DNA from 2 places in the Pseudarthrobacter sp. HLT1-7 genome. Region 2 is predicted to be linked to the other one. Evidence: predicted binding sites of a transcription regulator. Region 2 holds the regulator's gene; the other holds the start of a gene.

Region 1 (20,991 bases), on a different contig from region 2:
CACCACGGTCCCAGGCCTCAATGGATACACGGGTCCGGCGGGTCAGCACGTCCTGCACGTGGCGGGCGCCCTCGTGGGAAGCTGCGTACACGGCCTCGGCGGCGAGGTAGTCGTCAGCACCGGGCAGCGGTTCGCCCAGTTCCGGGTTCTCGGTGATGAGAGCCAGCACCTCCGGGGTCATCGAACCGTAACGGTTGAGCAGGTGCTCGATCCGCGCCACATGGACGCCGGTCTCCTCGGCCATCCGGTTCCGTTTGTTCCACGCGGCTTTAAATCCGCTGGCGCCCAGCAGCGGAATGGATTCCGTGCAGCTGGGCGGAACGCGCTCGTCCATGCTGCGGGTCGCCTCGTCAACGGCGTCCTTGGCCATAACCCGGTAGGTGGTCCATTTGCCGCCGGCCACCACCACGAGGCCGGGGACCGGGTGAGCCACGATGTGTTCGCGCGACAGTTTGGCGGTGGAGTCGTTTTCGCCGGCCAGTAGTGGGCGGAGCCCGGCATAGACCCCCTCGACGTCCTCGCGGGTGAGCGGGCGTTTCAGAACCTTGTTCACATGTTCAAGGATGTAGTCAATGTCTTTGCTGGACGCCGCCGGGTGGGCCTTATCCAGGTGCCAGTCGGTATCCGTGGTGCCGATGATCCAGTGCCGGCCCCAAGGGATGACGAAAAGAACGGACTTTTCGGTCCGCAGGATCAGCCCCACCGTCGATTGGAAGCGGTCCCGCGGCACCACGAGGTGGATGCCTTTGGAGGCGCGGACCTTGAGCTGACCTCGGTCGGTCACCATGGCCTGGGTTTCGTCCGTCCAGACGCCCGTGGCGTTGATGACCTGCTTGGCCCTGATATTGAAGGTGGAGCCGTCCTCATGGTTGACCACCCTGGCGCCAACCACGCGTTCGCCTTCCCGGAGAAAGGAGACCACTGACGTCTGGTTCACCGCGTGGGCGCCGTGGTAAGCCGCGGTGCGGACCAGGTTGGCGCAGTACTTGGCGTCGTCGACCTGTCCGTCGTAGTACCGGATGGAGCCGACGAAGGCGTCGTCTTTGAGGCTCGGCGCCGCCCGCAGCGTGCCCCGGCGGCTCAGGTGTTTGTGGAACGGCACGCCGCGGCGCTGGCCGCTGGAGATGGACATGGCGTCGTACAAGGCGATTCCGGCGCCGACGTAGGGCCGTTCAAAGAAGGGTTTGGTCAGCGGATACAGGAACGGCACCGGCCGGGCCAGGTGCGGGGCGAGCACCGAGAGGATCAGGCCGCGTTCGTGCAGCGCCTCTTTGACGAGCGCAAAATCAAGCATCTCCAGATAGCGCAGGCCGCCGTGGATCAGTTTCGAGGAGCGGGAGGAGGTGCCCGCAGCCCAGTCGTTCGCCTCGACGATGCCGACGCTCAGGCCGCGCGTGACTGCGTCCAGGGCGGCGCCGGTGCCGACGATGCCGCCGCCGACAATGAGGATGTCGAGTTCCTTCCCCGGACTGGTGGTGCCCCTGAGTACCGCGAGTGACGCTTCGCGTTCCGCAGGACCAAGGGCACCGCCTGCCTTGGGTGAACCGCCGGGATAACTGTTCATGTCACGCCTCCATCCGGATCAAAGCTCGTAGTGCACCACACTACTTCCAACTTCCCCGGATGGGCAGGGGGCGTCTAGTTGCCGGCGTACGGCGAGACGACGACGTCGACCCGCTGGAATTCCTTCAGGTCCGAATAGCCGGTAGTCGCCATCGAACGGCGCAGCGCACCGATCAGGTTGGACGTTCCGTTGGTGTGGTGGCCCGGACCGAACAGGACCTCCTTCAGCGGTCCGACAGTGCCCACATTGACCCTGTCGCCGCGGGGAAGTTCGAGGTGGTGCGCCTCCTGGCCCCAGTGCCAGCCTTTGCCCGGGGCCTCTTCAGCGCGGGCGAGGGCACTGCCCAGCATCACGGCGTCGGCGCCCATGGCGATGGCCTTGACGATGTCGCCGGAGGAGCCCATGCCGCCGTCGGCAATCACATGGACGTAGCGGCCGCCGGACTCATCCATGTAGTCGCGGCGGGCAGCGGCCACGTCGGAGATGGCGGAGGCCATGGGCGAGTGGATGCCGAGGGCACGGCGGGTGGTGCTTGTGGCGCCGCCGCCGAAGCCGACCAGCACGCCGGCGGCGCCGGTGCGCATGAGGTGCAGCGCCGGGGTGTAGCCGGCGGCCCCGCCGACGATGACGGGGACGTCGAGTTCGTAGATGAACTGCTTGAGGTTCAGCGGCTCGTCGTCCTTGGAGACGTGTTCAGCCGAGACGGTGGTGCCGCGGATCACGAAGATGTCGACGCCGGCGGCCAGGACCGTCTTGTAGTGTTCCTGGGTCCGCTGCGGGGTGAGGGAACCGGCGACTGTGACGCCTGCGGCGCGGATCTCGGCGAGCCGCGAAGTGATCAGCTCGGGCTGGATCGGCGCCTGGTAGAGGTCCTGCATGCGCCGGGTGACGGCGGGGCTGTTGGTCTCGTCCTGCAGCGCACCGATCTGGTCCAGGACCGACTGCGGGTCCTCATACCGGGTCCAGAGGCCCTCGAGGTCGAGAACGCCGAGCCCGCCGAGGCGGCCCAGGGCGATGACGGTCTCCGGCGACATGGCCGAATCCATCGGCGCCGCGATGACCGGCATGTCGAACTTATAGGCGTCGATCTGCCAGGCTACGGATACGTCCTTGGGGTCACGCGTTCGTCGGTTGGGGACGATCGCAATGTCGTCCAGGGAGTAGGCACGACGCCCACGCTTGCCACGGCCAAGCTCAATCTCGTAAGTCACGTCCCCACTTTACTTGACCCGGCCAGCCGGGCCGCGCCGGCCGAGGCACGAGGAATGGGCGTGCCCTCGGTCCCCGGGTGGACATGTCCGTTCTTCGTGCCCGGGAGCGGACATACAGGCATCATGTCCGGCCGACGCGGCAGGCAAGGGACATGCCCATTCTTCGCACCCGGGAGTGGGCGCCTGGACATCACCTATGGGCATCATGTCCCGCAGACGCCGCAGGCAGGGTGCATGTCCATTCTTCGTGCCCGGGAGCGGACATATGGGCGCTATGTCCAGCGGACAGGGTGAGCGGAGGGCATGTCCCGTGGCGGCGGACCCCCAATTGAGCGGTGAGACACCTCGAGCGGTCAGACGCCTCCGATGTCATCCACCGTGAGCTGGGACTCGAACATCCGGAAGTAGCGGCCGCGCAGGGCGACGAGTTCCTTGTGGGTGCCCTGCTCCACAAGCCTGCCGTCCTCGAGCATGTAGACGATGTCCGCCTTCTCGATCGTCGCGAGCCGGTGGCTGATGGCGATGATGGTGCTGCTGCGGTCGGCGAAGAGCCGGCTGAAGATGCGGTGCTCGGCGAGGGCATCGATGGCCGAGGTCGGCTCGTCCATCACCATGAACGAGGCGTTCCGGTAGAAGTTCCGGGCCATCGCCAGGCGCTGCCACTGCCCGCCTGACAGCCCGCTGCCCTTCCGCCCGCGCGGATCCTCCATCCAGTTGCTGACGTGGTTGTCCAGGCCGTTGGGCAGCTTGTTGATGAAAGACAGGGCCTCCGCGGCGCCGGCGGCCCGGCGGATCCGCTCATCGTCCCGCGGCGAGTCGACGTCGCCGAAGAAAATGTTCTCCGCCGCGGTGGCGAACTCGTACTTGAGGAACTCTTGGCTCAGCACAGCCAGATGGCGGTGCCAGGAGGTGACGTCGACGGCGGCGAGGTCGACGCCGTCGAGCATGACCTGCCCGGAATCCGGCCGGTAGAGTCCGGCCAGGACGCGTATCAGGGTGGACTTGCCGGCACCGTTCTCCCCCACGATGGCGATGTGCTGGCCCTCTCGGATGGTCAGCGAGATCCCTTTGATGACCTCCAGTTCGCTGCCGGTGTAGGTGAAGCGGATGTCCCGCAGCTCCACCGTCCCGGGCGACTCCAGCAGGGGCGGGGCGTGGTCGGAGTGCACCGGCAGGGCCATAAACAGCTCGTAGTCCTTGAGGTTCGCGAGGTCCTCGTCGATGGAGCTGAGCGAGGACACGAGGCTGTTGGCGGTGGAGAGCGCACGGCTGACTATCTGTTGGACGTAGAGGAACTGGCCCACCGGCTGCGCGCGGGCGATGATCTGGCCCACCACCCAGATCAGCGACACAACCTCGGCCCCGTATTGCAGCGCGTCGGCGGCGAGCTGCTTGGGGATGTAGCGTTTCTGAAAATCCAGCCGGCGCTTCTCGTCGGCGTCCCGCAGCCGCGAGCGCAGTCCCATCAGGTAGCCGACGATCCCATAGAGGCGCATCTCGGCGATGTGCTGGGGGCGCAGGAGGTTGGTTTCGATCATCCGCCGCTGGCGGCGGGAGTCAATCTGGGTGTTCCAGTGCGCGATCTGTTCGCGGGAGAGTTTGAACTGCAGGTAGACGCTCGGCACGATCGCCACGAGGACGATCAGGGCTATCCACCAGCTGACCAGCAGCAGCGCCCCGATCGCGAGGATCACCGAGGCCAGCTGAGTGAAGATGGCGGCGATCCGGTCCAGGACCCTGGCGTAGGAATCGGAGAAGCGCTTGGCACGGTCGTACAGGTCGACCGTTTCCTTGTCGTCGTAGCGCCAGAATTCGAGGGCAAGGAACCGTTCATACATGAGGTCGCCGACAATCGCGCCCACCTTGAAGCTCATGAGCTGCTGGATGTAGCGGTCCACGCTGCTGAAAGCCCCCCAGAAGAGGCCCAGCACTGCCGTGATGATGACGTAGATGATCGCCTGCCGGCCGGCCGCGGCGTCGCCGGAGTAGGCGGCCGCGAGCGCCGTCGTGGTCAGGGCAGCGAAGTACGTGGTGACCAGCGGCAGCAGCGCCGAAATCAGCGAGCCTGCCACTTTCATCACGACGGCGGCGGGCGAGGCCCGAAAGCTTACGCGCAGCACTTGCGCGACGGCCCGGGCGTAGGGCCTCAGCGCCAGCTTGCGCGTCGGTTCACGCGCGGGCACGAGTTCGGACATGCCACCAGCCTAGTTGCGGGCAGCGACACGTGAATGCCGGCTAGTACTTCTCCCCGTACTGGTATTCCGGAAAGTCGAAGCAGGCGCTGAAACTGCCGATCTGGAGGCTCTCCGGATCGTCCCAAAAGGACACCAGCAACTGGGTGCCGTCGTTGTGGAGGAGGTCCACCCGACGGTTACCGTCGTTGTCCGTGCCATCCGTCGCGGACCAGCCAGTCTGTCCGGAGAGTGAATCCCGAACCTCGTCCAGGAACTTCGTTCGGTCGAGGCCCGGCCGCAGCCCGACCTGGCCGGTGCCCACCCACTTCTTTTGCTCGCCCCGGCATGGCATCAGGCTCGAGGTGTCGTTCTCGAAAACCGAGACGACCACATCGGCCGGCACCATCCCGATGATCTCGTGCTGAACGGCAAGGAGCTTGGACTTGGCAGTTTCCAACGTTGCTGGTGACATCGTTTCCCCCTCTTGTGGACCTGTTCCTGTTTCTGTTCCGCAGCCGGCCAGGCCAAGGCCGAGGCTGATGGCCAAAGGCACGCACCCCATCCGGGCCAGGGGGGACCACCGCCTGCTACCTCGCATGAATCTCGCTTCGGACATCTTCCAGGACGGGCGCATTGAACGGATCCGTCGTCGCGATGAGGCTGTGGTTATCGATGCTGTAGGCCTCCTGCCAGTTCCAGCCTCCCGGCGGGGCATAGACATGCTTTTCAAAGGCGGGCTCCTTCATGGGGTAGTTCTCTCCCCCGACTCCGCTGAGTTCTGCTGTCAGCAGGATGTCAGGATACGTGTAGCTGGAGTACTGGGTGCCGGCGCTGGCCGTCCAGCCGGGAGGCATCGCGGCTCCCGACAAGGCAACGACCCTGTCGTAGTGGGCACCGGCGGCCTCGGACCCGGTGACGTTCCGCAGCCCCCAGCTGTGGCCGACGGCAACGGTCTGCGCTCCGGCCGGTTTCTCCAGCTCGACGGCGGTCTGGAAATCCCGGAGCGCGGGGGCCGTCTCAGCCACGAATTCGTTGCTTTTGGCTTCGTCGAAGAAGGCTTCCGCAAAGGGGCCGTCGGGAAATTCGGTTCCTTTGTAGACCAGGGCGACTGTGCCCTTTGCCGGGTCAGCGCCAACCAGCCATTGTGCAACGGACTGCGGGCCGCCGCCGTAGAACGACTGCTCGTTCGTTCGGGTTCCGGGTACGTAAGTGACCACGGTCGTGGTGCCGGCGTCGTAGTCCCCGATCATTTCCACAATCGCGCTGTGCTCCGGATCGTAGGCCACGAGTTTGATCTTCCCGTCGACCACCTTTTGCAGGTAGGCCGCACCCGCCTGCCGCGCCGCCCACGCGTCGTGCTCTTTCGCGTACATCGCGGGATACCCGGCAGCAATGATCAGCGGATTGAATGTGGGCTCCTGATCGGAGCTGCCGAGCCAGTCGATCCGGTGCCGGGCATTGAAGGCGTTCGCGCGGATACGGTCTTCGAACGGGATGCCGTTGGTGTTTCCGGCCAGGACCGGGTACCGGGCGATGAAGGCGGTCCGTTGCCCGGCAGCCAGCCCGTCCCACCAGGACCGGATCCGGGCCGGCGCCAGGCCCGCCAGAGCGGAGGGGTTCGGTGCGGCCACCGCCGTCGACAGTGGGCCCCCGGCCGCTCCGGATCCGCCGGCCCGGCTGGCCTGCTCCTGCTCGTCGGCGTTGCGGACCAGTTCCTGGCCCGCTGCGTTCAGGAAAGCGGCGGCCTGGCGCAGCGCCCGGCTGTGGCCGGACTGCCAGTCATGGCGGAACCTGTCGGCGTCGGGCCCCGGCCACGGCGCCTGCGCCACACCGGCGCCCAGGGTGCCCAGCTGCGAAAGCAGGATCCGGCCGGAAGAACCCATCTGGGCGCCCAGCCGCCTGAGCTGGGCAGTATCCGCCCCCTGAAATCCAACAGCCATGTGCCATCCCCGTACAGCCGGCGCCAATGGGCCGCGGGCCAGGAAATCCCGGGACCGCCGTTCACCCTCGACGCTACCGTGCGCAGAAACTAACAGGCCATGGGGAGAGGTCCCCATGGCCTGCGTGTCGCGGCGTCTGCCCTGGGGCCACGCCCGCCGGGTTCCCTGGCCGTGGAGCCGCTCCGGCGAGGGCCCCGACCCGAGCTTGCGAGGGCCGGGAGCCGGTGCGTGGAGCCGCTCCGGCGAGGGCCCCGACCCGAGCTTGCGAGGGCCGGGAGCCGGTGCGGACTTGCAGGTCAGGGAGCGGGTGGGGACTAGCGCGAACCGTAGTTCGGTGCCTCCACTGTCATCTGGATGTCATGCGGGTGGGATTCCTTCAGCCCGGCCGGCGTGATGCGGACGAACTTGCCGCGGGCCTTGAGCTCGGGAATCGTCGGTGCTCCGGTGTAGAACATGGTCTGGCGGAGGCCGCCGACCAGCTGGTGCGCCACCGAGGCCAGCGGGCCGCGGTAGGCCACCCGGCCTTCGATGCCTTCCGGGATGAGCTTGTCATCGCCGGAGACGTCCGCCTGGAAGTACCGGTCCTTGGAGTAGGAGGTGTTCTTGCCGCGGGTCTGCATGGCGCCGAGGGAACCCATGCCGCGGTAGAGCTTGAACTGTTTGCCGTTGACGAAAATCAGGTCGCCCGGGGACTCGTCGCAGCCGGCCAGCAGGGAGCCCAGCATTACGGTGTCGGCTCCGGCCACCAGCGCCTTGCCGATGTCGCCCGAGTACTGCAGGCCGCCGTCGGCGATCAGCGGAACGCCGGCGGGGATGGCAGCCTTGGCGGATTCGTAGATGGCGGTGATTTGCGGTACACCCACGCCGGCGACAACACGGGTGGTGCAGATCGATCCGGGGCCCACGCCCACCTTGATGCCGTCGGCGCCGGCGTCGATGAGCGCCTGGGCGCCTTCGCGGGTGGCGGCCTGGCCGCCGATGATGTCCACGTGGGCGGCGGCGGGATCCGCCTTCAGCCGGCTGATCATGTCCAGCACGCCCTGCGAGTGGCCGTTGGCGGTGTCGACGAAGAGGACGTCCACGCCGGCGTCGATCATGGTCATGGCACGTTCCCAGCCGTCGCCGAAGAACCCGATGGCGGCACCGACACGCAGCCGGCCCGCCTCGTCCTTGGTGGCCAGCGGGTATTGCTCGGCCTTGGTGAAGTCCTTGGTGGTGATGAGGCCCTTGAGCCGGCCCTGCTCGTCCACCAGCGGGAGCTTCTCAATCTTGTTGGTGGCCAGCTTGTGCGAGGCTTCCTCGCGGCTGATGCCGACGTGCCCGGTGACGAGGGGCATCTTGGTCATAACGTCGCTGACGAGGCGGAGCGGGAAATCAGCCTCCGGCACGAAGCGGGTGTCGCGGTTCGTGACGATGCCCAGCAGCCGCATTCCCTCGTCCACGACGGGCAGCCCGGAGACCCGGTAGTGCGAACAGATTTCATCCAGCTCGGCCAGTGTGGCCTCGGGACCGATGGTCAGCGGGTTGGTGATCATGCCGGACTCGCTGCGCTTGACCCGGTCGATCTGGTCGGCCTGATCGGCGATCGAGAGGTTGCGGTGCACGACGCCGAGACCGCCCTGGCGGGCCATCGCGATGGCCATCCGGGACTCGGTGACGGTGTCCATGGCGGCGGACAGCAACGGCGTCTGGACCGTGATGCGCTTGGAGATCCGGGATGAGGTGTCCGCCTCAGAGGGAATGACATCCGTGTGGCCCGGCAGGAGCAGGACATCGTCATAGGTCAGGCCGATGAAGCCGAAGGGGTCGTGTCCGGGCTGGGTCATGAGTGCGCCTCTTACCTTGGTTGCAGGGTGTCACGGGTAGGGGTTGCAGCAGATGACCAGCCCGTCATTACGGGCATGGCCTGTGCAGAAGTGTTGAATAGATAGTAGAACCTTGGCGGCGATCCCCATATTCCGGGGCGGAAATGTGAGCAACCGCACGGGCTTCGCCGGCCGCCGGCGCAGATGGGGAATCCGGGTCCTGGTCCTGGTCCAGCAAAGCGATATCGGCACCGACGACGTCTGGCCTCCGCGAGCTGGAGTCCTCCGCCGTCTTGCTCCTGATGACGGGTCCACGAAGAACCTCGCGATCCCGCAAAGCCCGGCAGGAACAGTTGTGCGATGCTCACCGCCGTCGAGGGCGTCGGGCAGGTGACCCCCGAACCCCTCCAAAAGGCCGGATGACGACCGGTCCCCATACAAGCCCGCCGGACCCCCGCGTCACCGGGATACGGTTACCGCATTTCATGTCAGTGTGGTGGGAGTCGAAGGAGGTGGGCCCGTGATCGTGCAACTGCGAATTTGTGTCCCGGAGAAGTTGTCCCCGGTTGTGGTGGACTGCTGCTCCGGCGAGATCGGCGTCGCCGAAGTCGCACGCCATTCCGGCGCTTCCCTCGTTCCACCGGGCGACGTCATCCAGGTCCTGCTGGCACGCGAATCCGTGGAGCGGCTGGTGGAGAAACTCCATGCGCTGAAAGTCCAGGAAGCGGGTTCGATCTCGGTCACCACGCCGGAGCTGGTGCTCTCGGACCGGGCGGACCATGCTGAGGCGGCCGCCCCGGGCGAAGGTGCCGACGCCGTGATCTGGGACGAGGTGTCCCGGCAGACGGGTGAGGACTCGCGGCTGACCTGGAGTTACCTGGCGTTCCTCGTCCTCGCGACCCAGCTGGCGGCCATCGGCATCGTCACGGATTCGACCATCGCCATCGTCGGGGCGATGGCGGTGGGGCCGGAGTTCGGCCCGCTGGCGGCCCTGGCGGTGGCACTCGTCCGGCGGCAGTGGCAGCTCGGCCGCGGCGCGGCACTCGCGCTCGGCGTCGGCTTCCCGGTGGCCATGCTCGCGGCGGCCCTCACGGCCTGGCTGTCCGTGCCGCTCGGTCTTTTTCCCGCCGACGTGCTCGACCGCGGCTCCGCGGTCGATTTCATCTACCACCCGGGGCCTTATTCGCTGATCGTTGCCGTGCTGGCCGGGATCGCCGGAATGCTGTCCGTGATCAGCCGCCGGTCCGCAGCCCTGGTGGGCGTCTTCATCTCCGTCACGACGGTCCCGGCCGCCGGATTCGTGGCTGTGGCACTGGTCCTGGGCGAGTACCAGAAGGCGGCCGGATCGGCGCTCCAGCTGGGGTTGAATCTCATGGGAATCGTGGTGGCGGCTGTTACCGTCCTGATCTTCTACCGGCTGATTACCAGGCGGCTTCCGCGGGACGCCGCGCTGCGGCTTCGCCGAAGGGCGCTCCGCTCCCGGCACTGACTCAAGTGTCCTGTCACGAAAAGAGGGACCGGAACAGCTCGCGCTGGTCCGGTCCCTTCTTCTATGTGCTGGTGGAGCTGCGGTGCCGGTCAGGGCGCCGTCGGCCAGGCTTAGTGCTGGTGGCCTGCGTGCTGGTCTTCGTCGGCAGGCTTCTCCACCACGAGGGTTTCCGTGGTGAGAACGAGGGCCGCGATGGAGGCAGCGTTGCGGAGGGCCGCACGGGTAACCTTTACCGGGTCGATGACTCCGGCGGCGATCAGGTCTTCGTATTCGCCGGTCTTGGCGTTGAAGCCGTGGTTGTCGGCGGATTCGGCCACCTTGGCGACGACAACGTAGCCGTCGAAGCCGGCGTTCTGGGCGATCCAGCGCAGCGGCTGGGTCAGTGCCCGGCGGACGATGCCGACAGCTGCTGCTGCGTCGCCGTCGAGCGCCTTCACGGCCGGATCCTCGTCGAGCGCCTTGAGGGCGTGGATGAGGGCAGCGCCGCCGCCGGCCACGATGCCTTCTTCGAGGGCTGCGCGGGTCGAGGAGACAGCATCTTCGATGCGGTGCTTCTTTTCCTTTAGCTCCACCTCGGTGGCTGCGCCGACCTTGATCACGCCGATGCCGCCGGCCAGCTTGGCCAGGCGTTCCTGCAGCTTTTCCTTGTCCCAATCGGAATCCGTGCGGGTCAGCTCGGCGCGCAGCTGGGAAACCCGGGCTGCGACGTCCTCGGCCGAACCGGCGCCGTCGACGATGGTGGTGTTGTCCTTCGTGACGGTGATTCGACGGGCGGTGCCCAGCACCTCAAGGCCGACGGTGTCCAGGCTGAGGCCCAGTTCCGCAGAGACAACCTGTGCGCCCGTGAGGGTGGCGATGTCCTGCAGCATGGCCTTGCGGCGGTCACCGAAGCCCGGCGCCTTGACGGCAACGACGTTCAGGGTGCCGCGGATGCGGTTGACGATCAGCGTGGAGAGCGCCTCGCCGTCGACGTCCTCGGCAATGATGAACAGCGGTTTGGAGCTCTGCAGTGCCTTTTCAAGCAGCGGCAGGAAATCCTGGACCGACGAGATCTTGCCCTGGTTGATCAGGATCAGGGCGTCTTCGAGGACTGCTTCCTGGCGTTCCGCGTCGGTGACGAAGTAAGGGGACAGGTAGCCCTTGTCGAACTGCATGCCCTCGGTGAGGACCAGTTCGGTCTGCGTGGTGGACGATTCCTCGATGGTGATCACACCATCCTTGCCGACCTTGCCGAACGCCTCGGCCAGGAGCTCGCCGATCTCGTCGCTCTGGGCGGAGATGGAAGCGACGTTGGCTACCTGGGTGCCGCCGACCGGACGGGCATTTTCCAGCAGGCGGGCTGCGATGGCCTCGACTGAGACCTCGATGCCGCGCTTGATCTCGCCGGGGGCAGCGCCCGCCGCAACATTGCGGAGGCCTTCCTTGACGAGGGCCTGTGCCAGCACGGTTGCTGTGGTGGTGCCGTCGCCGGCAACATCGTTGGTCTTGGTGGCGACCTCTTTGGCAAGCTGCGCGCCAAGGTTTTCGTACGGGTCATCCAGCTCGACTTCACGGGCGATGGTGACACCATCGTTGGTGATCGTGGGGGCGCCCCACTTCTTGTCCAGCACGACGTTGCGGCCGCGCGGGCCAAGCGTCACCTTGACGGTGTTGGCGAGCTTATCGATGCCGGCTTCGAGCGACCGGCGGGCAGCGTCGTTAAACGCGAGCTGCTTTGCCATGGTTTTGTCCTTTCAAAGACAGAACCCCGCGCAGCTGACCTGTCCGGGATGGACCAGAGGGATCGGCGGCGCGGGGGTCCAAGAGAGTTACTTTACGACGATCGCCAGAACGTCGCGGGCGGACAGCACGAGGTACTCGGTGCCGCCGGTCTTGACTTCAGTTCCGCCGTACTTGGAGTAGATGACAATGTCGCCGACGGCAACATCGATCGGGACGCGGTTGCCGTTGTCGTCAAAGCGGCCGGGGCCTACTGCAACAACTTCGCCTTCCTGCGGCTTTTCCTGCGCGGAGTCCGGGATAACCAGGCCGGAGGCCGTGGTCTGCTCGGCTTCGAGCGGGCGGACAACAATACGATCCTCAAGAGGCTTAATAGAGACCGACAAGGACCTCTCCTATTCGTCAGCAAATTCGTGGACTGTGAAGCTCCGGTGCCATGGCGTACAGACCGTCGTCGCGGTGCCGGCAGCAGCCTGGCTGATAGGGCTTCAGGTGTTAGCACCCTCCTAGGGAGAGTGCTAATGATGACTCTATGTAAGGAGTTAGCACTCGGTCAAGGCGAGTGCCAGAAGTTCGTTGCGGGTGAACGCCGGCGCAGCCTGGGACGGGCCCGGATCGGGGCGGGGTAATACCCCCGGCTACCGTTCTCCGAGATCGTCGAAGTCCACGTCTTCGCCGTCTTCTTCGCCCGCGTCCGGGCTCCGCTCGTTGCGGTGGCGGTAGACGACGACGGCGCCTGCGGCGGCCAGGAGGACGCCGGCGCCGAGGAAGACGACGCCGCCAACCCGGGCCGCGGCGTAAGTCTCGCGGATGTTGCGTGCCTCGTCGGTGGCGTCCGTGACGTCCTGGCCCCCGACGGAATAGATGGTCGCGTTGAAAGTGTCCAGGAAGAAGATGATGACCAGGAGCGCCACGCAGACGACGGCGATGACGCTGCCCGCGATCAAAGCCGGCCGGGCGTACGGGGCGAGTCCCCGGCGGGCGGGCCGGCCGCCGTCGGCGTCCTGGTCGGCGGCGTCGTCGTTCGGGAAGTTTTCGTCCGTGCCGCTGTTCGCCGTGCCGCTGTCATCCATGCCGTCAACCCTATCGGGCGGACCGGAAGGACCGGGCGCACCGGGCGGACGGCGCCCCAACCGTGTCTGCCCTAGGCTTGATCGCATGGCTGACGCACCGCAGGACCAGATCGCACCGCTCCTCAATCCCGAGGGCTGGGATCTCCTGGCGTCGCTGGGACCCTACCGGGAGGACGATGCCTTCCGGCTGAATGCCTCGCTCCGGAAGGCCGGCCACTCCCCCGAACTGGTCGCCGCCGTGCTCACCCAGTCCCGGCTGCGGACCAGGGCCGAAGCCAAGTTCGGCGAGTTCGCCCGGCAGATGATCTTCACCCAGGCCGGACTGGAGCAGGCAACCAGGCTCCCGGTCGCGGCCCGGCACGCCCAGCGGTTCCTGGCAGCCGGCGTCGCCCACGTCGCGGACCTTGGCTGCGGCCTCGGCGCCGACGCGATGGCCCTGGCATCCCTGGATATCCAGGTGACGGCGGTGGAAATGGACGAGACCACGGCTGCCTGCGCCACGATGAACCTGATCCCGTTCCGGAATGCCACCGTCGTCCACTCGGACGCCACCTCCGTGCCCCTCGACGGCATCGACGGCGTCTGGTTGGACCCGGCCCGTCGCACCACCTCCACCTCGGGCACCAAACGGCTCTGGGACCCGGAAGACTTCTCGCCGCCGCTGTCCTTTGTCGAGTCCCTGGCCGGCACCGGACTCGCCGTGGGCGTCAAAATGGGCCCCGGCATGCCGCACGACGCGGTGCCCGGTGGCTGTGAAGCGCAGTGGGTCTCGGTGGGCGGGGACGTCACCGAGGTGGCGCTGTGGTTCAACGCGGTCCGGCGCCCCGGGATCAGGCGTGCCGCCCTCCTGCTGGGCTCCGAGGGTGCGGCGGAACTCACCAGCGCTGAGGACTTTGCCGGCGGCCCGGTTGCACCGGTCGGCCCGGTCGAGGGCTATCTTTATGAGCCCGACGGCGCCGTCATCCGCGCCGGGCTGGTGGCCGACGTCGCCCTCCAGCTGGGCGGGCACCTCGTGGACGAGCACATCGCCTACATCTGCGCCCCGGAACTGCGGGACACCCCGTTTGCCCGGGCCTACCGGGTCCTGGAGGTGATGCCGTACAACGTCAAGTCGCTCAAGGCCTGGGTCAAGGACCACGGCATCGGTGTGCTGGACATCAAGAAACGCGGCACCTCGGTCACTCCGGAGGAGCTGCGCAAGCAGCTGCTGTCCGGTGGCAAGTCCGGAGGGAAAACTGGAGGAAATGCCGCCAGGAAAACAGCCACCCTGGTCCTCACCAGGATCGGCGAGGACCGGGTAGCCATCTCGGTGGAGCCGGTCTAGGAGCCACTCTGGTTGGTTCGTCGGGGGTTGAGGTCCAGGGGTAACGGAGTGGAGCACCCGGGCCGGGCCTGCCCCAGGGGCGTGCCGCCGCGCCCGGTCTACTGCACCATGTCTACTGCGCCCGCATAAACTCCTCGGCGGCCCGGATCTGCTCATCGCTGGGCCGGATGCCTGTGTAGAGGACAAACTGTTCCAGCGCCTGGATGGTGGCCACCTCGGCGCCGGTAATAACGGTCTTGCCGGCCGCGCGGGCGGCCCGGATCAGCGGAGTTTCCGCCGGCAGCGCAACGACGTCGAACACCACCGTCGCGGCGTCGACGGCTTCCTGCGGGAAGGACAGCGCCCCCGCATCGGGGCCGCCCGCCACACTCCCTGCCATACCGATGGGTGTGACGTTGATGAGCATGTCCGCCATGCCGGTGCCGGCACCGCCGTCGGCATCTGCACAGCCCAGTTCCGCACACCACTTGAAGCCGTACAGCTCCGCGAGCGTCCGCCCGGCGGCCTCGTTGCGGGCGATCACCGTGACGTCCGTAAATCCGGCGTCCCGCAGCGCTGCCACGGTGGCCTTGGCCATGCCGCCGGAACCCTTCAACAGCACGGAGTACGAAGTCGGCACGGCATTGCGCTGCAGCAGCTCCTCGATGGCCGTGTAGTCGGTGTTGTAGGCGGTGAGCCGGCCGCCGTCGTTAACGATCGTGTTGACCGAGTCGATGGCCTTCGCGGACGGGTCCATCACGTCCACGAGGGCAATGACAGCTTCCTTGTAGGGCATTGAGACCGCGCAGCCGCGGATTCCGAGGCCGCGCACGCCGGCGATCGCCTGCGCCAGATCGGTCGGGGCAAAGGCCTTGTAGATCCAGTTCAGGCCCAGCTGTCCATACAAGTGGTTGTGGAAGCGCGTCCCGTTGTTACTCGGGCGGGCCGAGAGGGAGATGCACAGGGTCATATCTTTATCCAGGATGGGCACCCCTTCATTAAACGACAGCGCGCACTAAACGGCGGCGCGGCGCTGCGACGGCAGAGAGGCCAGTGGCCGGCGGAGCCGGTGGCGACGCGGCGGTAAAGACGCACCGGGCAAGCGGCGGACGCGGGGGCCCGCGCCAGGATTGCGCTGAGCGCCGAAGCGGCCGGGGTCCATTTGTGAACACTTTCACTTCTTCGCCGCAACCTGGCCACCGTCCCGGCGCTGCCCCTGCACTAGACTTGGACCACCGTTGCCCTGCCAACTGTCCGGCGACTCCGCCCGTGACTTTGCCAGCCGGAGTTGCGGCAACGTCACAGCAGAACAGTGAAGGGACCACATGAAGATTGATTTCGCTTCATCAAGGCAATCAACTCTTGGTGTGGAATGGGAGCTTGCCCTCGTCGATGCGGAAACCGGCGAACTGTCCTCGGTCGCCAATGAGGTGCTCCGCGGCGTTGCCGCCCGGCATCCCGAGCTGAACGAGGACGACGAGCACCCCCACATCAAGCAGGAACTGCTGTTGAACACCGTGGAACTGGTCACTGGGATCTGCACCACGGTTGCGGAAGCGAAAGCTGACCTGGAAAGTTCGCTGGCCGCGGTCCGGGAAGTCACTGATCTTATGGGTGTTGAGATCTTCTGCGCCGGGAGCCACCCCTTCAGCCCGCCCCAGCTCCAGCCCGTGACCGACAAAGCTCGCTACGCGAAGCTCATTGACCGCACCCAGTGGTGGGGCCGCCAGATGGTCATCTACGGCGTCCACGTGCACGTCGGCCTCGACAGCCGGGACAAGGTCCTTCCCGTGCTGGACGGCCTGGTCAACTATTTCCCGTACTTCCAGGCGCTCTCCGCGTCCAGCCCGTTCTGGGGCGGCGAGGACACCGGCTATGCCTCGCACCGTGCCCTCATGTTCCAGCAGCTGCCTACCGCCGGCCTGCCGTTCCAGTTCTCCAGCTGGGAGGACTACGAGTCCTACGTCCAGGACATGTTCACCACCGGTGTGATCGACACGCTCTCCGAGATCCGCTGGGACATCCGGCCGGTCCCCAACCTCGGCACCATCGAGATGCGCATCTGCGACGGCCTGGCCACTCTGGAGGAGGTCGGCGCCATCGCTGCCCTGACCCAGTGCCTGGTCGACGAGTTCTCCACCACGCTGGACGACGGCGGCACCATTCCCACCATGCCGCCCTGGCATGTTCAGGAAAACAAGTGGCGGGCGGCCCGCTACGGCCTGGACGCCATCATCATCCTCGATGCCGAAGGCAACGAACAACTCGTCACGGACCACATCCGCGAGACGGTCAAGCGGCTTGAGCCCGTCGCGGTGAAGCTCAACTGTTCCGCCGAGCTGGCCGATGTCCTGACGATCATTGAGCGCGGTGCCGGCTACCAGCGGCAGCGCCGCGTGGCGGCAGAGCACGGCGGCGACCTGCGCGCCGTCGTCCTGGACCTGGTCAAGCAGATGCGCAAGGGCCCCAAAGCCTGACTCCGGCGCGTCTTCGCGGCGCGGCCGGCCTGTGGGCGCATCTTTTATCCCGCGCGGGGCACACCCGGAATCCCGCGCGGGACGCTGCGGCTCAGGCGGAGATGGTGGTGACCGGCATGGACGAATCCGGTGCGAAGCCGATGCCGCTCGGCGCAATCCCGGCCATCACCAGCTGGGCCCCGAGGGCCGCCACCATGGCGCCATTGTCGGTGCACAGACCCGGGGGCGGGACGGTCAGACGGATCCCGGCGGCACTGCAACGCTGTTCGGTCAGCTGGCGCAGCCTCGAGTTCGCGGCCACACCGCCGCCCAGCAGCAGCTCCGTGATGCCGTTCTCCCGGCAGGCCAGCACGGCCTTGGACGTAATCACATCCACCACGGCTTCCTGGAAGGCTGCGGCGATGTCCGCCACCGGGACCGGCTGGCCGCGGGCTTCGAATTGCTCGACGCAGCGGGCGACGGCGGTTTTGAGTCCGCTGAAGGAGAAGTCGTAGCGGTGCGGTCCGGGTTCCTCGGCGGTGCCCATGTACTTCGGCTGGGTGAGGCCGCGCGGGAATCGGATCGCCTTGGGGTCGCCGGTGCGCGCCAGCTTGTCGATGGCCGGGCCGCCCGGATAGCCCAGGCCCAGCAGCCGCGCCACCTTGTCATAGGCCTCGCCGGCGGCGTCGTCAATCGTGGAGCCGAGCAGTTCGACGTCGTCCGTGATGTTCCGGATCCGCAGGATCTCGGTGTGGCCGCCGGAGACCAGCAGCGCGCCCAAATTTTCCGGAAAGGTCTCCGGAAAGGTCTCCGGCAGGGTCTCCGGCAGCGCCCCCGACGGCGGCGGCGCCGCCCCGCCGTCGTCCGCCCGGAGCAGGCCGACGCCGACATGCGCCACAAGGTGGTTGATCGCGTACAGCGGTTTGCCGGTGGCGACGGCGAGGGCCTTGGCCGCGCAGACGCCGACCATCAGGGCTCCGGCGAGTCCTGGACCGGAGGTGACGGCGATGGCATCGAGGTCCGCCAGGGTCACACCGGCGTTGGCCAGCGACTCCCGGATGGTCGGGACGAATGCGTCGAGGTGGGCTCGGGAGGCGATCTCGGGAATGACGCCGCCGAACCGGACATGCTCCTCCATCGAGGAGGCCACGGTGTTGCTCAGCAGCCGGGTCCCGCGAACAATCCCGACGCCGGTCTCGTCGCAGGAGGACTCAATGCCAAGGACCAGCGGCCCGTCTCTGTGCTGGGGGCGGTTCATGGGCGGCCTGCTTCCCGGGATGTGGTGTCGGAGCGTGCGCCGGTGAGCCGGAGCCGCATGATCAGTGCATCGACGCCGTCGCGGTAGTAGCGCGGCCGGACATGGATCTGTTCGAATCCGAAACGGCGGTAGAGCTGCTGGGCGCGGGGGTTGTCGGCGCGGACTTCCAGCAGCACGTCCTCGGCGTGGCGGCTCCGGCTCTCGCGGATGAGCCCGGTGAGCAGGGCGGAGCCGATCCCCTTTCCCTCCTGCTCGGGTACGACGGCGATGGTCTGGACGTCCGCGATCGGCTGCATGCACATCAGCCCGGCGTAACCGACGATTGTCCCGGCGTGCTCGGCCACGAGGTAGTGCCGGGTTTCGGCCTGCGAGAGCTCATCGACGAACATCTGAAGCGGCCAGGCGTCCACCGGAAACAGCCGGCGCTCGAGTTCGTGAACCGCGGGAATGTCCCTGGCGGTCATTTCCCGCAGCGTTGCCTCGCCCGGGGCCCGAACTTCTGCCGGGCCGGTCACAGTGCCCTCTTCCGGGGGCCCGGTACCCGGGCGTCGGACTCGCGCAGGTACAGCGGGGTCGAGTCCAGCAGCTTTTCCCCGGCTGCGAGCCGGGCCAGCGCAAACTGGCCCAGGGAGAGAGCTTCAGGCTGCCGGGTACTGAACCCGGGGACTGCCTTGACGACGTCGGAGTAGATTCCGGCCCCGGCACCGTAGACCGGAAGCCCGGGGAGGTCCGCGGCGAATCCCACATGGGGTCCGTCCGTCAGCTGCGGGAGTTGGCCGCCGGCCTGGGCGTAGCGGGCCCAGTAGACCTCTTTGCGCCGCGCATCCGTGGCCACGAGGAACTCCGGCGCCGCGTCGGTGGACTCCGCCACTTCAAGGGCGATGGCGTCCAGGCTCATCAGTCCGTACAGCGGTTTGCCCCAGGCGAAAGCGAGGGTGCGGGCGGTGACGATTCCGGAGCGCAGGCCGGTGAACGGGCCCGGGCCCACCCCGGTGACGATCGCGTCGATGTCGGCTCCGCCCAGGCCCGCCACGGCGAGGAGCTTCTCGATGCCCGGGGCAAGGACTTCGGCATGGCTCCGGGTATCCGCGGTGGAAAAGCTGCCGATCAGGGATTCCAGGGCGTCGTCGGAGAGGAGGGCGGCGCTGGCCACGGCCGAGGTGTCGATGGCGAGAATCAGCATCGGGAGTTCCGTTCCGTGGGCTTGGGCGTGGGCTCGGGATCGTGCCCGGGCTCGGGCAGTGCCGGCTCGGGCAGTACCGGCGCGTGCACCCAGCGCGGGCCGAAGCCGCGGATCAGGACCGTGCGGGGCTCGTCGTCGTCGTCCGTATCAAAGTCCAGGGTGACAGCGGCGGCGGCACCGCCGAGGCTGCGGACCAGATCCACCTCGAGCCGGCTGTCGCTCAGATGCTCCACCCGGCCGCGGCCCCATTCCACCACTGTCACGGCACTGTCCATGGTGTTTTCCAGATCGATGTCGTCGATTTCGGCGGCCGAACCCAGCCGGTAGGCGTCCACGTGCACAAGGTCCGGCCCGCCGGGACGCAGCCCGTCGGGCAGGTTCGGGTGGATTCGGACCAGCACGAAGGTCGGGGAGATGATGCCGGCACGGACGCCCAGTCCTTCCCCGAGTCCCTGCGTGAAGGTGGTCTTTCCCGCGCCGAGTTCGCCGGTGAGGACCAGCAGATCGCCGGCCCCGAGCCGGGCACCGAGGGCCGCGCCGAGGGCGTGCGTCTGCTCCGCGGTCCGGACGTTGAGGGTCCGTTCCCAGGCCGGGGCGGTCACTGCCGCGGTCCTGCCGTGACGTCCTTCGCCGCGCTGCGGTCCGGTTCCTCATTGACGTAGCGGCGCGGCACCCGGGGGCTGATCCGGGTGACAATCTCGTAGTTGTTGGTGCCGGCAGCCCCGGCCCAGTCGTCCGCCGTGGGCCCGCCGTCGGCGCCGTCGCCAAACAGCACGGCCTCGGCGCCAAGGAGGCTGCGCCCGCCGGCCGAGACGTGGAGCGGTCCGAAGTCAATCACCATCTGGTCCATCGCGATGCGGCCCACCACGGGATAGTTAACACCTTCCACCCGGACCGGGCCGCCGGTGGCGGCGCGCGGAACGCCATCGGCATAGCCGAGGGGGATGAGCCCCAGCGTACTGGCGCCGCGGGTCCGGTAGTTCAGTCCGTAGGAGACGCCCTGGCCGGCGGGAACGTCCTTGCAATGCGAGACCACCGTCCGGAGTGTCATGGCGGGGCGCAGGCCCAGTTCTTTGGAGCTCTGCCCTTCGAACGGGGACAGCCCGTAGAGGCCCAGTCCCACGCGGACCAGGTCAAAATGCGTGTCGGGGCGAGACAGCGTGGCCGGGGTATTGGCGAGGTGCCGGACCTCGGGGTCCACGCCGGCGTCGTGCGCGATGGCGAGGACTTCTCGGAAGGTCTCAAGCTGCTCATCCGTTTCCGGGCGGTCCGGCTCGTCCGCTACCGCCAGGTGTGAGAAGACCCCCACCACCCGCAGCAGCCCCTGGTCCTGGTATTCCATGGCTTCGCCGACGAGGCTGTCCCAGGCATCGAGGGTGGCTCCGTTGCGGCCCAGACCGGTGTCCACCTTCAGATGGACACGGGCGGGCCGTTCCTGGGCGCGGGCCGCCGCCACGATCCGCTGCAGTTCCCAGCCGGAGCAGCCAATGTCGATTCCGGCGGCGACGGCGGCGGCGAAGTTACTCTCCGGGGTGTGCAGCCAGGCCAGCAGGGGCGCCTCGATACCGGCGGCGCGCAGGGCCAGGGCCTCGGAGATGTGGGCGACTCCCAGCCAGCTGGCACCGGCGCTGAGCGCGGCCCGGGCCACGCGAACGGCGCCGTGGCCGTAAGCGTCGGCCTTGACCACCGCCATGAGCTGGGCGGGCGAGGCCATGGCTGCGAGCCGCCGCACATTGTGCCGGATGGCCTCGAGGTCGATTACTGCCGAACGTTCCTCGACGTAGGCCGGCACGGCTCCCGAAACTGGCCTGGAGTC
Region 2 (9,669 bases):
CGGATTCGTTGTTGATCTCGATGCTCATGTGTGGTCTCCGCGCTTTTCACGGGCCACGGAAGTCTTGACCCGGTTTCTCTGAATCTCGTCCCAGACGCCGTAGGCGTTCACGATGTCGCCGACGAGGCGGTGACGGACGACGTCGGACGCGTCCAGGACCGTGAAGTTGATGTCCTCGATGCCCTGCAGGATTCCTTCGACGATCCGTAGCCCGGAGCGCGTCCCGAACGGCAGATCCACCTGGGTGACGTCACCCGTGACCACCATTTTGGAGCCGAACCCCAGCCGGGTGAGGAACATCTTCATCTGCTCCGGCGTCGTGTTCTGCGCTTCGTCGAGGATGATGAAGGCATCGTTCAGCGTGCGTCCGCGCATGTAGGCGAGCGGGGCGACCTCGATGGTGCCGGCCGCGATCAGCCGAGGAATGGACTCAGGATCCATCATTTCGTGCAATGCGTCGTAAAGGGGCCGCAGGTAGGGGTCGATCTTGTCGCTCAGCGTGCCGGGCAGGAACCCGAGCCGCTCCCCCGCCTCGACGGCGGGACGGGTCAGGATGATCCGGCTGACTTCCTTCTGCTGCAATGCCTGAACGGCCTTGGCCATCGCCAGGTAGGTCTTGCCGGTTCCTGCCGGGCCGATCCCGAAGATCACCGTGTTGGCGTCGATCGCGTCCACGTAGTTCTTCTGGTTCAGCGTCTTCGGGCGGATCGTTTTGCCCCGGCTTGAGAGAATGTTGTGGGTGAGCACGTCGACCGGGTTCTGCAGGGACTGGCTGCGAAGCAGCGAGACCAGCTGCTTGAGCACGGCGGGGGTCACCACCGTGCCCCTGGCGACGAGCTCGCGCACCTCATTGAGCAGCCGCATGATCCGCGGCACGTCCGCCGCCGGCCCGCTGATCGAGAGCTCGTTCCCGCGGACATGGAAGTCGACGGCGGGGAACTGGATCTCGATGAAACGGAGGGCTTCGTCATGACTGCCGAGGGACTGGACCATCTGGTCGGAGTTGTCGAACAGGACCACCTCCGTCCGCAGCCCTGGAAGGGAGTGGGGAAAGTCTCCTGCGGGGCGCCCTCCGGCGCTGATCCGGGCCTTGCTGTTCGCTGCTTCAGTCATGGTGTTGGCCCGCGGGCCTCTGGTCCCCTCCAGCTCGGAAATAGTCTGTCCCCCTGATCCGGCCCGACGGCGGTGTCCGCCTCCTGGTTCCGGTCCCTCAGGGTCCTCCCATCTTACGCCAGCGTGGCGCGCCGCACGGCGCCGCGGCAGGCGGCACCGGCCGCCGCCGGGCCGGACTGGTCGCCGCCGTCGGGCCCTGTTCCCGGTTTTTGGTATCAACTTCGTATCGGCCTCATATCGTTCCCGTTGCAGTTCCCCGGCCCGGTCCCAAACCACGGTGCCGTACCGCGCCGCTGTGCCATGCTGGAAATCGGCCGCTGCCAGGACGGACGGGCCACGGAACAGCGGTCCCGCCCGACGGCAAGCAGGATCGACAAGCAGGATCGACAAGCAGAAGAGGACAGCGGCAATCAGGCAGCGTGGAGTTGAACAGACGGCAGCCGGCAGGCGGATACGGTCCGGCATGCTGCTGCTGGTGCTGCCAGCGGCGCTCGGCCTGTCCGGTTGCGTAGTCACTCCCCAGCCCGGCAGCAGCAACCCCAGCACCCCCTCGGTCCTGAACGGCGCGGCCTCCCCGGGCGCCCCGAGCACCAGCGCGCCGCTGGAGACCACGCAGGCCTCCAATAAGGCTCCGGTGTACTGGATCGGCCGCAGCGACGAGAATACCTTCCTGTACCGCGAGTTCCGCGATGTTCCGGAGCAGGAAAACCCTGTCACACAGGCTCTCCGGGTGATGATGTCCCAGAAGCCGCTGGATCCGGACTTCTTCACCCCGTGGCAGAACCCCAAGAAACTTGCCAGCTCCATTTCCGGCAAGAACGTGATTACGGTGGACGTCTCGGCTGACGCTTTCAACGCCAACGTCGACGCCGCGATGGCCGAGCGGGCCATCCAGCAACTCGTCTACACCGCGACGGCGGCCGCCGCCAGCGCGGGCCTGATCGACTCCGGCCAGCAGGTCCAGGTCGTGGTGCTCGTGGACGGGCACACCGACTACGTCGCTTTCAACCGTGTCAGGCTCGGCACTCCGATGTCGCGCAGCGCGGGCCTGGTCGCCCCGGTGTGGATCCTTGATCCCCAGGAGGGCACTCCAGTGGAGGACGGCACCGTCAAGGTCTCCGGCCGGAGCACCGCCCCGGGCGGCAAACTCCGCTGGGAGATCTTCCGGATCGACGGAAGCGCCAAGACCACCTACCTGAACGGCACCGCGGCCGCCTCGGCGGAGGCCGGCCAGTCCGGTGCCTTCAGCCTGTCAGTGAACCTGGGTCCGGGAAACTACGAAATCAGTGTTGCCCAGCTTGGGGACGGCAACCCGGCCCGGGGCCTGTTTGCTGATACCCGCGGGTTCAGCGTCCAATAGCGTCTCCTGCTACCAACGGCCCAGGATGTCGCTCGCGAGCACGGTGGCCGCCGGACCGGCGGTGGATGAGCGCAGCACGTGGTGCCCCAGTAGGGCGGTCACGGCACCCGCGTCGCAGAGCCGGGCCACCTCCCGGGGGCTGATGCCGCCTTCGGGCCCAACGATCAGCAAAACCTCGAGCGCGCCGTTGGTGTCTTCGCCTGGCGGCCGGTCGCCGAGGCGCGCCTGCCAGGCCTCCAGCACCGGACGCAGGGGACGCACCGCGTCCTCATGCAGGATGACGGCGAGATCAGCCGCAGCCACGGCCGCCTGCAGACCGGCGGCGTCGGCCAAGGACCGGACGTCAGGAATCCAGGCACGGCGCGCCTGCTTGGCTGCTGCCGTGACGACGGACTGCCACTTGGCGTGGGCCTTGGCCGCCCGCTCGGCTTTCCAGCGCACGATCGAGCGCTCGGCCTGCCACGGAATGACGGCGTCGATCCCCAGCTCGGTCGCGGTCTCGGCCGCGAGCTCGTCCCGGTCGCCCTTGGCGAGGGCCTGTACGAGCACCAGCCGGATGACCGGCCGGGACTCGACGGTGAGTCCGCTGCATTCCACCGTCAGCTCACCGGCGGCGACGGCGGTGACAGTGCCAGTCAGGCGCCGGCCGGCGCCGTCGGCAATGTCGACCCTCTCCCCCACCGCGAGTCGCCTGACAGTGACCGCGTGGCGGGCCTCGGCGCCGTCGAGGACGAAAGTGGAACCGGGGACCTGCCGGTCAAGGGTTCCCGGGGCCGCGAAAAAGACCGGGTTGCTCACCGTTACAGGTTACCGAGCCGGTCCCGGAGCTTGGCGAAGACGCCTCCGCTGGCCGCGAGCTTGCCTTCCGTGAACTGCTCGCCGCGGAGCTTGGCGAGCTGCCGGAGCAGGTCCTCCTGGGCGGCGTCGAGCCTGGCGGGGGTGTCAACCTGCAGATGGACCTTGAGGTCCCCGCGCCCGTAGCCGCGCAGGTGGGTGACGCCGAGGCCGCGCAGGGTGATGACCTCGCCGGACTGGGTCCCGGCCTTGACGTCGATGCCGTGCTGGCCGTCAAAGGTATCAAGGTTGAGCTCGGTGCCGAGAGCGGCAGCTGTCATGGGGATGTTGAGGCTCGCGTGCAGGTCGTCGCCGTCGCGGACGTAGGTGGCGTCGTTGTTGACCCGGATCTCCACGTACAGGTCGCCGGAGGGTCCGCCGGCAGGACCGGCCTCGCCCTGTGCGGACAGCTGGATGCGGGTGCCGGTCGCTACGCCGGCGGGGACCTTGACCGTGAGGGAACGGCGGCTGCGGATCCGGCCCTGCCCGTTGCACTCGTTGCAGGGGTCCTTGATGACGGTGCCGAAGCCTTCACAGCTGCCGCAGGGGGCCGCCGTCATGACCTGGCCGAGGATGGAGCGCACGGCGCGCTGGACCTGGCCGCTGCCGCCGCAGATGTCGCAGCGCTCCGGGTGGCTGCCGGCGCGGCAGCAGGAGCCTTCGCAGGTGGGGCAGGTGACGGCCGTGTCGACTTCAAGCTTCTTGTTGATGCCGAACACCGCGTCGCGGAGGTCGATCCGGACGCTGATCAGGGCGTCCTGGCCGCGGCGGATCCGTGACGCCGGGCCACCCTGGCCGCCGGCACCGAAGAACGTCTCGAAGATGTCCTGGAAGGCGAATCCCTGGCCCGAGTAGCTGCCGCCGCCGAAGCCGTTGTCGGTGCCGTTCTCGTTTCCTGTGGTGTCATAGATCCGGCGTTTCTGCGGATCGGAGAGCACCTCGTAGGCATGGGTGACGGACTTGAAACGGTCCGAGGCGTCCTCCCCCGGGTTCACATCCGGGTGGAGGTTCCGTGCCAGCTTGCGGTAAGCCTTCTTGATTTCTTCTCCCGTTGCCTCGCGGGAGACTCCAAGAACGTCGTAATGGCTGCTCAAAGTTTGTATCTCTTCCTGGTTGTACTTACCTGTTGGGGGCAAGAAGTCTGGTGTCGGTCCGTCAGGGCCCGAGAATCCTTGAAAGGTAGCGGGCCACCGCACGGACGGCGGCCATGGAGGTGGGATAGTCCATCCGGGTGGGACCCAGCACGCCCACCTTGGCGGTGGCATCGGGCCCGTACCCCGTCGCGACCACCGATGCCTCCGCGAGCCCGTCATACGGGTTCTCCCGGCCGATGCTCACCGTCACGCCGCGCGGGTCCGCCGCCATATCGCTGAGCAGGCGGAGCATGACCACCTGCTCCTCGAGGGCTTCCAGCACCGGGCCGATACTCAGCGGGAAGTCCACGGTGGACCGGGCCAGATTGGCGGTCCCGGCCATGACCATCCGCTCCTCGCGGCTGCTGATGGCAAGGGCTTCCAGCCCGCGGGCCAGCGCCTGGGCTGCGCTGCGCCGGACAGGCGGACAGCCGGCGATGACGGCGAGCAGCGACTGCGGGAGCAGGTTCAACGGGGTGCCAGAGAGGCTGCCCAGGAACCGGGTCCGCAGCTCCGCGAGGGCCTCGTCGCCGACGTCCTGCCCGACGTCGATCACGCGCTGCTCCACCTTGCCGGTATCAGCGATCAGGACCGCCAGCACCTTACGGGGCGCGAGCAGGACGAATTCGATGTGCCGGATCCTGGCCCGGCTGAGGTGGGGGTACTGCACGACGGCGACCTGGTTGGTCAGCTGGGCAAGGAGCCGCACCGTCCGGTCCAGGACGTCGTCGAGGTCCTGGGATCCCTCCAGCAGCGCCTGGATGGCTCGCCGTTCGGCCTGGGAGAGCGGCTTGACGGCGGAAATCTGATCCACGAAGAGCCGGTATCCCTTATCTGTGGGGATCCGTCCGGCGCTGGTGTGCGGGGCCGTGATGAGGCCCTCATCCTCAAGTGCCGCCATGTCATTGCGGATCGTGGCGCTGGACACGCCCAGGTGGTGCCTGTCCACGAGCGCTTTGGATCCGACGGGTTCACGCGAGTGGACATAGTCCTCGACGATGGCGCGCAGCACTTCGAGTTTGCGCGGTTCACTCACACTGCACCTCCAATCGACGGTCCTGCATTCGCTGCCGGCCCGGGCAGCGGGCCCGGCCGTTCGTTTCCAGCCGGGCCCGAGCGGCCCGCGGCTAGCACTCGACATGCCTTAGTGCTAACAAGTCTAATATGAGTCGCCGCGTTGTTAGCATTGAATTCGCTCCAGGCGTTGTTCCCGGGGCTCGTGTTTTCGGGCACACCCCGCCCTATCATTCCAAGCGCAAAGCAGTGTGTAACAGATGTCGTACCAGAACTGGGGCCCCCAGGACCTGTCCGCCCCCGCCAAGACCCGTTTGCCCGAGGTACCGGTGGAACGCGGCATGGTGCTCGAGGACGTGCAGTCCGGCTGGGTCGGCGCCGTCACGCGGGTGGAGAAGTCCGGCGGGATGCATGTTGTGGCGCTGGAGGACCGCCGGGGCAGGTCGCGGTCCTTCCGGCTCGGCTTCGGCTTCCTGTTGGAAGGCCGGCCGATCCGGCTGACGCCGCCGGCGCCGCGGCCCGCCCCGGTACCGGCGGGAGGCACGCGCACGGCGTCCGGTTCGGTCCGGGTGGGGGGCCAGCGGGCCCAAGTCGCCAAAGCCAGCCGGATCTGGGTGGAAGGAAAACACGACGCCGAACTCGTCGAGAAGGTCTGGGGCGACGATCTCCGGGTGGAGGGCATCGTCGTCGAGCCACTGCACGGCATTGACGACCTCGCGGGCGCGGTGGCGGCATTCCGGCCCGGTCCCGGCCGCCGTCTCGGCGTGCTCGTGGACCACCTCGTGCCTGAGTCCAAGGAATCACGGATTGCCGACGCCGTAATGGCCTCGCCCGGGGCCAAGGGCAATGTCCTGATCGTCGGCCACCCCTATGTGGACGTCTGGCAGGCCATCCGGCCCGCAGTGCTGGGCATCGAGCAGTGGCCCGTGATCCCCCGCGGCGTGGATTGGAAGACCGGCATCCTGACGGCATTCGGCTGGCCGCACAGCACCAAGGAGGATGTCGGCCTGGGCTGGCAGAGGCTCCTCGGCGCCGTCCGCAGCTACGCCGATCTGGAAGCGTCCCTGCTGGGCCGGGTCGAAGAGGTCATCGACTTCCTCACCGTGCCCTGACATTTCTCACCGCGCGATCGCGGCCGGGCAGCACCGTTCGCGGACCCTGATCTTCGTTTGGCCGTCCGAGCACGTATTCTTGGTACGTCGGCTGCGCTTCTACCGCGGCCTGCGAACTTCCAGGCTCCAAGGCATCACCGCAATCCGAAGGACGAACCCGTGGCAGATAACGCACGCGAACAGCCGGGCACCCAGGCCGGCCATGGCCAACCCCCTTATCAAGGCGTTCCCGCAAATGCGCTGCCGCTGACGGCAAATGAGGACCGGCAGTGGGCCACCCTGGCGCACTTTGGCGGCATTTTGGGCTGCGTTCCGTCGCTGCTGGTCTACCTGATTTTCAAGGACCGCGGCCCGTTCACGGCGCAGGAGTCGAAGGAGGCGCTCAACTTCACGCTGCCCCCGACGATCGCCGCGGTGATCGCCAATCTCCTGGTTTTCGTGCCGGTGGTGGGCAATGTCTTCGCCGTGCTCGCCACGGTCATCTGGATTGCTGTGACGTGCTTCTCGGTAGCGGCCGGCATCCACGTCAACCGGGGCCAGCCGCACCGTTACGAGTTCAACCTTCGCTGGATCAAGTAGTCCCCACCCGCACCCTAACCTCGCAAGCCCGGCCAGGGAACCCTGCGGGCGTGGGCCCACGTTTGACGGCCTCAGTCGGGCAGGAGGCGGCGCACCACGGCGTCGGCGAGCAGCCGTCCCTTCAGCGTCAGCACCAGGCGGCCCTTGAAGGCGGCGGCCGGGTCCACGAGGCCGTCGGCGATGAGTCCGGCGACGGCGTGGCGACCTGTGTCCCCCAGCCCGCCAGGGCCGGAGATCTCCAGCCCTGGGTTCAGCCGGGCCCCGAGCATGACGCGCTCCACGTTCCGGGTCGCGGAATCAAGCGTCTCCCGCCCCGCGGCGGGCGAGAGTCCGGAACCCAGCCGGTTTGCGTAGGCGGTGGGGTGTTTGACGTTCCACCAGCGCACGCCACCCACATGTGAGTGCGCCCCCGGACCAATCCCCCACCAGTCATCCCCCCGCCAGTAGGCGAGGTTGTGGCGGCAGGCCTGCTCCGGGGTGCGGGACCAGTTGCTGACCTCGTACCAGGCAAGCCCGGCGGCGGAAATGAGTTCGTCGGCCAGTTCGTACTTGGCGGCGTGGTCGTCGTCGTCGATTCCCGGAACTTCGCCGCGGCGGATCTGGGCGGCGAGCTTGGTGCCGTCCTCGACGATCAGCGCGTAAGCGCTGATGTGGTCCGGGCCGTAGGACAGTGCCGTTTCCACCGAGTAGCGCCAGTCCTCGGCCGACTCCCCCGGAGTGCCGTAAATCAGGTCCAGGCTCACGGCGAGGCCGGCGTCGCGGGCCCACTGCACCGCCCGGGGCACTCGGCTGGGTGTGTGGGTGCGGTCCAGGATCTTCAGCACGTGCGGGACCGCCGACTGCATGCCGAAGGAGACGCGGGTGAAGCCGGCGGCGGCGAGCAGCTTCAGGGATTCGGGCGTGACGGAGTCCGGGTTCGCTTCGGTGCTGACCTCGGCGCCGGGCGCCAGGCCCCACGCCGCGATCGCGGCGGCGAGGATGTGGGCGAGGTCCGCCGCGGGCAGCAGCGTGGGCGTCCCGCCGCCGAAGAAGACCGTGCTGAGCGGGCGCGGCGGCAGGCCGCTGCTCTTCAGGGCCTCCGCCGCGAAGTCGACTTCCGCGACGGCGGTGCCGGAGTAGGCGTCCTGGGATGCCCCGCCGCCGAGCTCCGTGGCGGTATAGGTATTGAAGTCGCAGTAGCCGCAGCGGACGGCACAGAACGGGATGTGCACGTAGAGCCCGAAAGCCCGGGCCGCGGCGCCCTCCAGCGCCTGCGCCGGCAGGAGCCCGTCCGACGGCGCCGGGTCACCCAGCGGAAGTGCGCTAGGCATTGCCCGGGCCGGCCTGCGTTGCGGCAGCAGTCATAGCAGGCACCGCTACTTCTTGGCCTTGTCCTTGGACTCGTCCGTGGTGAGTGCGGCGATGAATGCTTCCTGCGGTACCTCGACGCGGCCCACCATCTTCATGCGCTTCTTGCCTTCCTTCTGCTTTTCCAGCAGTTTGCGCTTCCGGGTGATGTCACCGCCGTAGCACTTGGCGAGCACGTCCTTGCGGATGGCGCGGATGCTTTCGCGGGCAATGATCCGGGAGCCGATGGCAGCCTGGATGGGTACCTCGAACTGCTGCCGCGGAATTAGTTCGCGCAGTTTGCCCGTCATCATCACGCCGTAGGCATAGGCCTTGTCCCGGTGGGTGATCGCGGAAAAAGCGTCCACCTGCTCGCCCTGGAGCATAATATCCACCTTGACCAGATCGGCCGCCTGCTCGCCGTCGGCTTTCCAGTCCAGGGACCCGTAGCCGCGGGTCTTGGATTTGAGGATGTCAAAGAAATCAAAGACGATTTCGGCCAGCGGCAGACGGTACCTGATTTCCACCCGGTCCTCGGAAAGATAGTCCATGCCGCCCATTACACCGCGCCGGCTCTGGCACAGTTCCATGATGGCGCCGACGAATTCGTTCGGCGCGAGGATGGTGGCGGAAACCATCGGCTCGCGGACTTCGGCGATCTTACCGCTGGGGTACTCGCTGGGGTTCGTGACGTGGACGACTTTCTTATCCTCCAGCGTCACCTCGTATTCCACGTTGGGGGCCGTGGAGATCAGGTCCAGGTTGTATTCCCGTTCGAGCCGCTCCCGGGTGATTTCCAGGTGCAGCAGGCCCAGGAAACCCACCCGGAAGCCGAATCCCAGCGCGGCGGACGTCTCGGGCTCGTACACCAGCGCGGCATCGTTGAGCATCAGCTTCTCCAGCGCATCGCGGAGCACCGGATAGTCCGTGCCGTCCAGGGGATACAGGCCGGAGAAGACCATCGGCTTGGCGTCCGCGTAGCCGGGGAGTGATTCGGTGGCAGGCTTGGCCAGATTGGTGACGGTGTCACCCACCTTGGACAGGCGCACGTCCTTCACCCCGGTGATGAGGTAGCCCACTTCGCCGACGCCGAGGCCCTTGGACGGGGTGGGCTCCGGGGAGCTGACCCCGATTTCGAGGAGTTCGTGGGTGGCACGGGTGGACATCATCTGGATGCGTTCGCGGGGATGCAGCATGC

The links. The regulator HrcA, encoded in region 2, represses chaperone genes, less so after heat shock. The targets are predictions, from matches to a motif close to TTNGCACTCGNNNNNNNCGAGTGCNAA.
Region 1: the regulator HrcA is predicted to act here: its motif matches at 12,445-12,471, upstream of groES (co-chaperone GroES).

Annotation. Positions count from the first base shown of each region.
Region 1 covers NZ_JBWZCH010000002.1:249,091-270,081, reverse strand. The annotation lists gene AC50X6_RS03430 (glycerol-3-phosphate dehydrogenase/oxidase) at 1-1,564, opposite strand, end outside; gene AC50X6_RS03425 (GuaB3 family IMP dehydrogenase-related protein) at 1,639-2,775, opposite strand; gene AC50X6_RS03420 (ABC transporter ATP-binding protein) at 3,129-4,970, opposite strand; gene AC50X6_RS03415 (hypothetical protein) at 5,011-5,421, opposite strand; gene AC50X6_RS03410 (hypothetical protein) at 5,537-6,889, opposite strand; gene guaB (IMP dehydrogenase) at 7,204-8,715, opposite strand; gene AC50X6_RS03400 (DUF389 domain-containing protein) at 9,215-10,183, shown strand; gene groL (chaperonin GroEL) at 10,294-11,904, opposite strand; gene groES (co-chaperone GroES) at 11,992-12,288, opposite strand; gene AC50X6_RS03385 (hypothetical protein) at 12,541-12,975, opposite strand; gene AC50X6_RS03380 (THUMP-like domain-containing protein) at 13,061-14,299, shown strand; gene AC50X6_RS03375 (shikimate 5-dehydrogenase) at 14,412-15,269, opposite strand; gene AC50X6_RS03370 (glutamate--cysteine ligase) at 15,604-16,755, shown strand; gene tsaD (tRNA (adenosine(37)-N6)-threonylcarbamoyltransferase complex transferase subunit TsaD) at 16,847-17,992, opposite strand; gene rimI (ribosomal protein S18-alanine N-acetyltransferase) at 17,989-18,456, opposite strand; gene tsaB (tRNA (adenosine(37)-N6)-threonylcarbamoyltransferase complex dimerization subunit type 1 TsaB) at 18,504-19,175, opposite strand; gene tsaE (tRNA (adenosine(37)-N6)-threonylcarbamoyltransferase complex ATPase subunit type 1 TsaE) at 19,169-19,777, opposite strand; gene alr (alanine racemase) at 19,774-20,991, opposite strand, start outside.
Region 2 covers NZ_JBWZCH010000008.1:14,243-23,911, forward strand. The annotation lists gene ybeY (rRNA maturation RNase YbeY) at 1-28, opposite strand, end outside; gene AC50X6_RS09705 (PhoH family protein) at 25-1,113, opposite strand; gene AC50X6_RS09710 (GerMN domain-containing protein) at 1,577-2,473, shown strand; gene AC50X6_RS09715 (16S rRNA (uracil(1498)-N(3))-methyltransferase) at 2,483-3,271, opposite strand; gene dnaJ (molecular chaperone DnaJ) at 3,274-4,401, opposite strand; gene hrcA (heat-inducible transcriptional repressor HrcA) at 4,463-5,476, opposite strand; gene AC50X6_RS09730 (DUF3097 domain-containing protein) at 5,715-6,566, shown strand; gene AC50X6_RS09735 (DUF4870 domain-containing protein) at 6,726-7,145, shown strand; gene hemW (radical SAM family heme chaperone HemW) at 7,217-8,455, opposite strand; gene lepA (translation elongation factor 4) at 8,501-9,669, opposite strand, start outside.